One region of the Sporolactobacillus sp. PKPK-6 genome, then DNA from elsewhere that is predicted to be linked to it. Evidence: predicted binding sites of a transcription regulator. Region 1 holds the regulator's gene; the other holds the start of a gene.
The links. The regulator LexA, encoded in region 1, represses DNA repair genes until DNA is damaged. The targets are predictions, from matches to a motif close to CGAACATATGTTCG.
Positions count from the first base shown of each region.

Region 2: a site for LexA is predicted at 1,722-1,735, ahead of AC1MBV_RS12370 (YolD-like family protein). Genes of this name have one in related genera too.

Region 1 is NZ_JBWXPA010000001.1:312,601-317,843, reverse strand. Features, by position in the region: gene AC1MBV_RS01570 (ABC1 kinase family protein) at 1-1,442, opposite strand, end outside; gene AC1MBV_RS01565 (phasin family protein) at 1,464-1,799, opposite strand; gene lexA (transcriptional repressor LexA) at 1,975-2,586, opposite strand; gene yneA (cell division suppressor protein YneA) at 2,756-3,067, shown strand; gene AC1MBV_RS01550 (YneF family protein) at 3,414-3,629, shown strand; gene AC1MBV_RS01545 (Gfo/Idh/MocA family protein) at 3,719-4,642, shown strand; gene nagA (N-acetylglucosamine-6-phosphate deacetylase) at 4,721-5,243, shown strand, end outside.
Region 2 is NZ_JBWXPA010000002.1:295,323-300,565, forward strand. Features, by position in the region: gene AC1MBV_RS12360 (tetratricopeptide repeat protein) at 1-296, opposite strand, end outside; gene AC1MBV_RS12365 (aminopeptidase) at 387-1,631, opposite strand; gene AC1MBV_RS12370 (YolD-like family protein) at 1,808-2,155, shown strand; gene AC1MBV_RS12375 (hypothetical protein) at 2,195-2,686, opposite strand; gene AC1MBV_RS12380 (SOS response-associated peptidase) at 2,811-3,482, shown strand; gene AC1MBV_RS12385 (YjcZ family sporulation protein) at 3,570-3,671, shown strand; gene AC1MBV_RS12390 (iron-containing alcohol dehydrogenase) at 3,825-4,988, opposite strand; gene AC1MBV_RS12395 (cyclophilin-like fold protein) at 5,102-5,243, opposite strand, start outside.

The sequences.
Region 1 (5,243 bases):
TCGACACGTGTTTTGCCTTTATATAAATGCGTTAAGGTTTTTCGTAAAAGGGAAGGCAGACGCATACTGTTTTCAACAACATCGTAACCATTCATCAATAACTTTTTTGAAAGTTCAGTAGGATCAAGTCTTCTTATTAACAGACGATGCCCATAAGGTTCCGCAAGCTCGAGAATGTTCGTGTCGTGATCCAGAGTGGTGATCAAGCCTTCCAGAGTGATTAGGGCCTTGCCAAGGAGCGTGTAATTTTTGGGTATACCGATATGATGCTTTTTGGTAACAGCGAAAACATCAGAAATGACTTTGCCGATGTGAACTTCTTTAAATGGCAGACGATAATATTTCTCGCGCAGAGTTTCCAAATCGTCTTTCAACTGACGCTCATTCAAGTCATCCGGCATGACGGTCATCGTGGAAATAGTGCGGAAAAGCAGTTCGGTATTTCCTTTCATCAGACCGATAATTAAATTGCCGAAGTCGCGCTTCATCGATTCGTTTAAATGTCCAACTTGTCCAAAATCAATATACCCGATTTTATTATCGGGGAAGAAAAAAAGGTTGCCAGGATGCGGATCGCCATGAAAGATGCCACAGATTAAGGCTTGATCAAGAAATGACCGGACAAGCCGTTCACAGATAATTTTGTTGGACACATCTTTTGGCGGACTCTTAATCAATTCTTCATATTTATACCCATGAACATAGTCAAGGGTAAGCACTTTAGCTGTCGAATAATCTCGATAGATTTTGGGAATGATCACATTCACATCATTCTTGAAAAAATCAAACAGTTTTTCAGTTGTTCGCGCCTCCATCGCGTAATCAAGTTCGCTGCGGATTGCCAGTGAAAATTCTTCAACCAAATCGATAATTTGATATGTCCTAGCCCATTCATAGCGTTTCTCAACGAGAGAAGCAAGATCCCATAGAATTTCAATATCGTTCTCCACCACGTATTCAATATCCGGACGCCGTATCTTAACAGCAACTTCTTCGCCGGATTTTAACTTTGCATGATGTGCTTGAGCAATGGAGGCAGCGGCAATACATTGTTCATCAAATTGAGCAAAAACTTCAGCAACTGGTTTACCGAATTCTTGTTGAATGATCTGTTTGACGGATTGGGCATCGATCGGAGTGACACGATCCTGGAGTCCGCGCATTGCCTCTGCAATTTGCTCTGGTAAAATGTCAGTTCTCAGGCTGAGCAGCTGGCCAAGCTTAATAAAGGTTGGTCCTAATTCTTCAAGCATTAAACGGATACGCTGTCCAAGAGACTTCTGATCATTCCCGTTTCCAGAGAAGTCTGATGCAATCTGCTTCGGTAATGAAAGTAAATGAAATAGACCGACATCTTTAACAATATAGCCAAAGCCATATTTTACGAGAACGGAAACAATTTCTTGATATCTTTTAATATGGCGTATATGTTTTCCAATCATAGCATTCACCTAGTGTGCAGGTTAGTCTTCGCTGCTTTCTCTCTTAGATACTTTTTGCCTTAATTCTGTGAGTTCAGCTTCTAAAAGCGTCACTTTTTCTTTAAGACTCCCGTACTCTTCCTGTGATACAAAGCCGAGATCCTTAATTGCATCAACAATGTCTTTGTGAAACTCTGCGCGCCACTTGTCCGTGTTTTCTTTCCCTTTTTCATTGAAAGATTCTAGAAGCGATTTTGCTTCATCTGCTGCTGCACCGCCGCTTTTTGACAGGTCATTCAGAAATTTTTCTGCCTTATCTTTGCTGGTGATGGTCGCGCCGAGCCCTATGAGAAAACTTTTCTTCAGGAAATCGTTCATAGATTTATCCCTCCTTGTGCTTTTCTTCATTTTAACCGACTCAGTGGGTCATGTATACGAATTCGCCATTTCTAATTGTGAATACTTCAATAATCAATTGAAAAAGGGCACGAAGGAACAGATGTTCTTTCGTACCCTAAGGCTTCAGAATCATTCATACACTTGGCAGTTGAGATCACTTAATCGAACGGAAAACACCAATTACTTTACCAAGAATGACACAATTATCAAGCAAGATGGGATCCATTGAAGGATTTTCCGGTTGGAGCCTTATATGATTGTTTTCTTTAAAAAAACGTTTAACCGTAGCTTCGTCCTCATCGGTCATAGCAACGACAATTTCACCGTTCTCTGCAGTCCGCTGCTGACGGACGATGACTTTGTCACCATCAAGAATGCCGGCATTAACCATACTTTCACCGGAGACATTGAGAATAAATGCATCTTCATCCTCGACCATTGAACTTGGAACAGGGAAATATTCTTCAATATTTTCAACAGCACTAATAGGAAGTCCTGCCGTTACTTTACCGATTACAGGAACACTTACTGTCTTTTCTGTATAGATGTCTCCATCATGATCGAGCACTTCAATTGCTCTAGGTTTTGTAGGATCACGCCTAATAAACCCTTTTTTCTCAAGCCTTTCAAGATGACCGTGTACCGTTGAGCTGGATGCTAACCCCACAGCGTCACATATTTCGCGAACCGATGGCGGATATCCTTTAATCGCAACTTCATGCTTAATAAAATCGAGTATAGATTGCTGCCGAGTTGAGAGTTTCATGATACTTCTCCTTTTCCTTATCTTGTCAATAGTATATCATCTGGGAAATTCAGATGCAAACATTTGTTCTAAAATAAGCATTGACACAAATGTACGTTCGTATTAAAATGAAGAAAACAAACGAACAAGCGTTCTTGAGAACAAATATTCCTAGCGGAGGTAAAACAAGATGAATACTCATGCACATAATAAAACAAAGGGAATTTCATTTATTGTATTATTTTGTATTATGACAGTCATTCTTTTCTTTACTTTAACAAATACGGTTGCTGCCGATCAGAATAATTATGTCAAAATTACAGTGAAATCCGGTGACTCGTTGTGGTCAATTGCTACAACATACCATGCTAATAATCCTAAGCTCACGAAACATGCATTTGTTACCTGGGTTAAAGACAATAATGGTCTAGTTCGAAATCATATTGTTCCGAATCAAAAGTTGATTATCCCGATAACAGATAATCAATTAAAGAATCGTTAAAAATCTTAGCCGCAGAATTGGCAAAAAAAGTGTTTTGTGATATACTGTTATATAACAAAGGGAATGATTTGACAATGTACTGCTACAATTGTCTTTTCCTTTTTGCTTTTTAGTTTGTGATTGCAAAGTTCTATTCCATTAATGATTATTTATCATTAATGGCCATTTTTCATCCTCCTTCAGAAGAAAGCATTTCTTAATTCATAAGAACACGCTTTCTTTTTTTTTTGTCTTCCAGCCGAAACTGTGCGGAAAAGGCTATGTTTCATGGGTATAAGGTTGACCTGAATTCGCGTGATAGTGTAAACTGAACTATGGACATTTGACACAAGGAGGAAGCAGACGCATGCTCTGGTTATACATACTCGTGGGCGTGATTTGCCTAGCAGCCGGATTGATCCTCGGCTTTTTAATCGCCCGTAGATATATGATGAATTACCTAAAAAAGAATCCGCCGATTAATGAAAACATGTTGCGTGTCATGATGGCTCAAATGGGTCAGCAACCGTCGCAGAAGAAGATTAATCAGATGATGAAAGCGATCAATCATCAAATGAAATGAGTAATGAACCCCTATGAATTAGCTATTCATGGGGGTTTTTACAATAGAAAAAAGTGAGTACTAATAAATTTCAGGCAGGGGGTTGCTCAATGCTGAAAGTAGGTGTTATTGGGATCGGTTCAATTGCCGCAAAAGCATATTTGCCGATTTATTCTAAACTGGCAGAGGTCGATTTTTATTTCTGTACACGAAATGTGAAAACGTTGGATGAACTTCGCTCAAAATATCGATGGTCTCATTTGTTTTCTTCAATTGACGATCTGATAAAACAAGGCATTCAAGCGGCATTTGTCCATGCGGCTACTTCAGTGCATCAGGAGATTATTGAGCGTTTGATTCTGAATGGAGTTTCAGTTTATACCGACAAACCGCTTGCAGATAATTTTGAAAGCGCTGTAATTTTAACAAAATTAGCTGAAGAAAAACAAGTTCTATTGATGACGGGCTTTAACAGGCGCTTTGCACCATTTGTTGCCGAGGCATCCAGACTGTCAGATAAAACGATGATTGTTTGCCAAAAAAACCGAATAAAGGCTCCGGGTGAATTGCGGACAATAATTTTTGATGACTTTATCCATGTCGTGGATACAGCAAGGTTTCTTCTTAACCATCCGATTGACGACGTGATTGTTCGATTTTCGGGAGCAGATAAAAATCAATGTACAGGTATTTCAGCACTCTTTCAGAGCGGGAATATACTAGCTTCGGTCATTATGAACCGTATAAGTGGTACGAATCAAGAATGGACACAGGTGATGACCAAACGTGGAGAATGTGTGATTCGTGATTTAAGCGAATATGAATGGATCACGGGGAATTCAAGTCAAGTAAACCGTTTTGACGATTGGGATGACACGCTATATAAACGAGGTTTTGAACCAATAATCAAAGCTTTTATTCATGCTGTCCAATCTGGACTGAAAGAGCCAATTGAAAAAAAGGATGCCCTAGAAACCCATCGATTATGTGAATGGATGGTGACAGAAGGGGAACGGGATTTCAAGCAGCGATGAAAATAATTTTTAACGTATAGATGTCTAGACAAGTAATTCTAATGAGTGATAAAATAAAAGAAAAAAGGAAGCGATCGTATGACGACTAAAATTGAAGGATGTTCTATTTACAGTCAAAATGAATGGTTAGAGAAAAGCAGTCTTCTGATCGACAAAGACAAGATTGTCGGTATCGGCACAAATGAAAGCCAGACGGCTGATCGGACTTTGCAGTTCCCTTCGACTTACAAGTGTTTACCTGGCATGATTGATATGCACATTCATGGCGCGAACGGGGCAGATACGATGGATGCGACTCCTGAGGCATTGAGTACGATAGCTGCTGCGCTCGCAAAAGAAGGGACAACTTCATTTTTAGCGACAACGATCACGCAGTCAGTTCCTCTAATAGAAAAAGCCTTAGTCAATGCTGGTGAATTGATCGGTCATCAGAAACGTGGAGAAGCGGAAATCATCGGAATTCATTTGGAAGGTCCGTTTATTAATAAGGAAAAGACCGGAGCACAGCCTGAAGAGTATATTCTTGAACCAGACTGTGATTTATTCGACCATTGGCAGCAACTCTGTGGGGACCGTATTAAGGAAGTAACGATGGCGCCAG
Region 2 (5,243 bases), on a different contig from region 1:
ATCGTCAAGTAGAGACGAAACACGTCATAATAGTAAGATGTATTCTCTTCCAGCAGCATAATGACCGCTTCTTCTGCTTCACGGTAATCGCCAAGTTCAACGGAGCACACAGCCCATCCGTACAGTGCACGAATGTCATGGATGTCTTGACCAAGCAATTCCCCAAACAGCTCGCGCGCATTGCCGTATTTTTTCTCTTCAACCAGTGACATTGCCTTACTGAGCAAATGATCCTCCAAATTAGGAAACATGATCAGCTTATTATTGTCACCGTTTCGCTTACCTTTATTTTTCATCTTGCCCGTCCCGCTTCCATTACCTTTTTTTTAGAATATCAGTTTCCTTTCAGCTTAGCAATGAGTAACTTGGAAGCGATCCGTCTCTTTTCATTCAAATGAAAATGCCCATGCACCTTTTCGGAATACCGGCACTCGGGAACCATCTTCCATTATTCCATCAATATCGAGTTCACCTGACCCAACCATGAAGTCTTCATGGATCAAACTGTCATTGACGCCTGCCTTATCCAAGCCTTCTTCGTCTAAGTCATTTCCGCCTTCGATACAGGTTGGATATGCCTTCCCAAGAGCTAAATGACAGGATGCATTTTCATCAAATAGTGTATTGTAAAACACGAGCCCCGACTCAGATACCGGGGAGTGATGCGGTACAAGTGCAACCTCGCCCAGACGCCGCGCATTCGGATCTGAATCCAGCAAATGCTTCAGTGCTTCTTCACCTTTTTCTGCCTTGAAATCAACAACTTCGCCATCTTTAAAAGTCAATGAAAAATGATCAATGACACGTCCATCAGCATTCAGCGGCATTGTGCTGGAAACCGTGCCGTTTACGCCTCGCTTATCAGGCAGGGTAAAAACCTCTTCAGTTGGAATATTAGCATTAAAAGGAATTCCTGATGTTGAAGGACCTGAACCGCCGCTCCAAATATGTCCGACCGGCAAGTTGATGGTCAGGTCAGTACCCGGTGCATGATAGATCAATTGTTTGAACCTTTTGCTGTTCATAAAATCGCTCGCCTTATGTATGGTTTCATTATGAGTATCCCATGCAGCAATAGGATCGTCATTTCCGCTCACTCTGCTGATGCGAAGAATTTCTTCCATTAGAAGTGTCTGTGCTTCCGCCAGCGCTTTATCAGGGAAAACCTTTTTTGCCCATGCCTTTGTCGGATAAGCGATGATTGACCACTGTGTCTCATCCTTCATAATGCATGCCATATATGATTTGAGTCCGTTGCTGGTCGCTTTCATAAATGCGCCGACACGTGCTCCGTCCATTTGATCCAGCAAATCGGGATTTGGTCCGTAAATATGCAATACCGCATAGTTATCCTTAACCGCTGAATTCTGCGCAACGAATTTCCATTCAGGAATTTGTTTCAGGGCCTCTTCCGGTGCATATTCCAAACGAAGACGTTCGATTTCGTCATCACCCCACCGCAATGTCACATCTTTTGCGCCCGCTTTATATGCTTCTTCAGCCACAAGATGTGCAAATGGAGCTGCTTCAATCGGACAAGTAAGATAAAGTCCTTGCCCCGGTTGCAGATTAACACCTGTTTTAATTGCCAATTTCGCAAATTTTTCTAATGCTTCCTTGAATTGATCCATGTCATTACCTCCGCTTCTATTGTTTTATTATAGCGAACTTGCCGCGTATGGAAAACATTGGACACTAAAGGTGGCCAGTACAGCATGACAAGAACGTATATTCGTGTATAATAATCGTAAGGAATCTTGCTGTACCGCAATAGAAAACAAATGATTACGGAAAGGGAAGGCAAGGTATGAAAAATAATAAACTGACAAACGGATCGAACATGCGCTGGGAATCAAGCCGCATGATGCTGCCCGAGCATGTACAAGCGCTCCGCGAATTAGCACGTGAAGAGTCAAAAAGAGAACGTCCTTACTTAGATGAACAGAGACTCGAGGAGATCGAGCAGATTGTTCGTGAAGCAGCTCTCACCAAAAAGTCAGTGAATATCGACTCCTTTCATAACGGAGTCATTCAAAAGATCCCCCAATGCCACTTATCGATTGATGAAAATAAGCGATGTCTTCATATCAGCGATCAATGGGGTATGCTCCATAACATATCTCCTCGTGATATCATCGACATTCGGTTCAACTAAAAAAACCGGCATACATGAATTGCCGGTTTAAACAGACATTCAATTGTTGCGGTCGCGGTGACGCATCATTCGCAAATGGAGCGGAATGACCAGCCAATATACGAGTACGAAGACAATGAGCGAGCCAATGCCGCTCCATCCTTTATCTCTAAAATAGCCGACCCATTCAATGCCCCAGTAGGAAAGCATTGAAATCATTGTGAACAGAACAACCATAAGCCATCTATTCTTCTCCGTTCTAAAATTCGAGAAGATAACGGCTAATGAAGAAGGAATAAAAGAAAAAGCCATGAAGTCGCCCAAGCCTGTAATATGTGCACTGCCTACATCGTAGAAATCGAGCACATTCCCGGTGATCGTATCCAGCATCCATGTAATGAACCCGAATACACCATAGGTCAAATAAATTTCTCTCCACGTCAATTGCTTTTTTTTCATAAAAAGCGCAAACAAAAGGAGCAAAATTGAAAGTGTAATTGGAAACCATGAACCTTTAGATGTTAAATCCAGATTTTTCACAATCGTATTCATTTTGTTTTCTCCTCAGCAAGGATCTGCACGATTCACTTACGATTAAAGAATAGTATTTCCGTAATGAAAGGTTTCAATTCACATCAATGGATTTGTTATACTTAGAACAAGGTGAGGTGATTCCATGTGCGGTCGATTTACGCTGATTGCGCCCTATGAATACATTGTTCATCGTTTTCAAATACAACATGCTGCTGAAAAAGAAGACTATACAGCTAATTATAATATTGCACCTGGTCAAAAGATTCTTTCTGTTGTTAAAGGGAGTAAAGGAAACCGCATGGGCTATCTTCACTGGGGGTTGATTCCATCCTGGGCGATGGATGACAAAATCGGCTATAAGCTGATTAACGCTCGAGCCGAGAGCCTCTTGCAGAAGCCAAGCTTTCGAGAGCCTTTTCTCAGAAAGCGCTGCCTTATTATCGCCGATTCGTTCTATGAATGGGACCATCATGCTTCAAAGCAAAGAATTCCCTACCGGTTTACCATGAAGTCCAACGAACTCTTTGCTATGGCGGGCTTATGGGATTCATGGACGACAAAGGACCATCAATTGGTTTACAGTTGCACAATTATTACTACAGAAGCAAATGCATTAATGCAACCCATTCATGACCGTATGCCGGTTATTTTAACCAAAGAGGACGAAGACAAATGGCTGAACCCCGATACGGAAACAAAAGAACTGATGCGCATGCTTAAGCCCTTCGATCCTGAACACATGCAATCCTATGAAGTCTCGCAAGATGTAAATGCAGTGCGCAACAATGCGCCTTACCTTATCAAGAAGATGTAAGGCTACATCGGTAAATGGGCATCCGCTCAATCACGAAAACCCATCTCTTCATATAATAAATTATCAAGTGATGAGGAGGTGTCTGCCATGGGTTGCGAAACGAGCGGATGGGGCTATGGCAACGGTTTTGCGCTGCTGATTGTTCTATTTATCTTGCTTGTCATCATCGGTGCTGCTTATTGCTATTGATTCTGAAACGCCGCCCTGGCTTTACCTGTAAACTCTTTCTTTAGAGCTGCCACATGAACTAAGCCGTCTTTTAGAACTATGTGACACATACAAGTCAAAAAAAATCCGCCGTTCATCTTGAGCGGGCGGACTTTTTGATCTTGTTATTTAGTATTAAAGAGATGCCTTGTAAATAGCAAGTACATCCTCACGATTTAATTTCTTGAACTGACCAAATATACCTCTGGCCATCGCGCGATCTGCAAGCAGGTCCAGTTTGCTGTCATCAATTTCGTAATCTGCTAGCCTGCTTGGTGCACCGATCTTCGACCAGAACGAACGCAGTGACTCAATACCCTCAAGTGCAACCTCGCGATCCGTCTTACCTTCCGATTGAACATGGAAAACACGCTCAGCCATCTGTTTGAAACGGCCGACATTGACATCAAGATTATGTTTCATCCAATTTGGAAATAAAATAGCTAATCCGCCGCCATGAGGGATGTCATACACTGCAGAAACAGCATGCTCCAAATTGTGTGAAGCCCAATCTCCATTGAATCCCATCGAGACCATACCGTTCAGTGCCATCGTCCCGCAGTAAAGGATCGTTTCGCGAAGATCATAATTTTCAAGATCATCGACAAGTTTCGGAGCAGCCTCTATAACGGTTTGAAGGATGGATTCGCACAGCCTGTCTTGCAGCGGCGTATGTTCTGTCGGATGAAAATAATGTTCAAAGACATGTGCCATCATATCCACCATGCCATAAATTGTTTGATTTTTAGGCACAGAAAAGGTAAACGTCGGATCCAAGATTGAGAAAGCCGGATACGAATTGGCACAGCTCCACCCATACTTTTCATGTGTTTCCCAGTTAGTAATCACTGAGCTAGGATTCATTTCCGATCCCGTTGCGGCCAATGTTAGGACTGTACCAAACGGCAGTGCATCTGTAGGCAGTTTCTTACGGGTAATAAATTGCCATGGGTCACCGTCAAACTTTGCACCAACAGCAATCGCTTTGGTACAATCAATGACGCTCCCGCCGCCGACAGCAAGCAGAAATTCGATTCCATTATCTGCGCATAGAGCAATTCCCTTCTTAACCGTGGAAAGCCGTGGATTCGGTTCTACACCTTGCAGCTCATAAACCTCCGCATCAATTCCATTCAAGATGTCCTTGACTTGGTCATATAAACCTGAGCGTTTAATGCTGCCTCCGCCATAAACAAGCAAAACGCGCGTTCCGTATTTAGGCAGCTCGTCCTTTAATTTTTCCAGTTGACCCTTACCAAAGATCAATTTCGTCGGATTGTGAAAAATAAAGTTATCCATGATTCTACCGCCTCACTGTTCAATGTACACACGAAGAAATGTGCAGTTACGTTTCTATTATATACGCAAAACTGATCGAATCGCACCATGGAAGCCCATGCTTTGAGCTAAGATTACTTCAACTTTACAGTTACATCGACCGATCCGTCCATTGAACTGAGAGCAGAAACATCGGAGGTTATTTTTCCGAGAGGTATACCTGGGGAGTCCATCTTCGGCTGATTACCTTTGCTAACCGGTGTCGGGCCGAAGAAA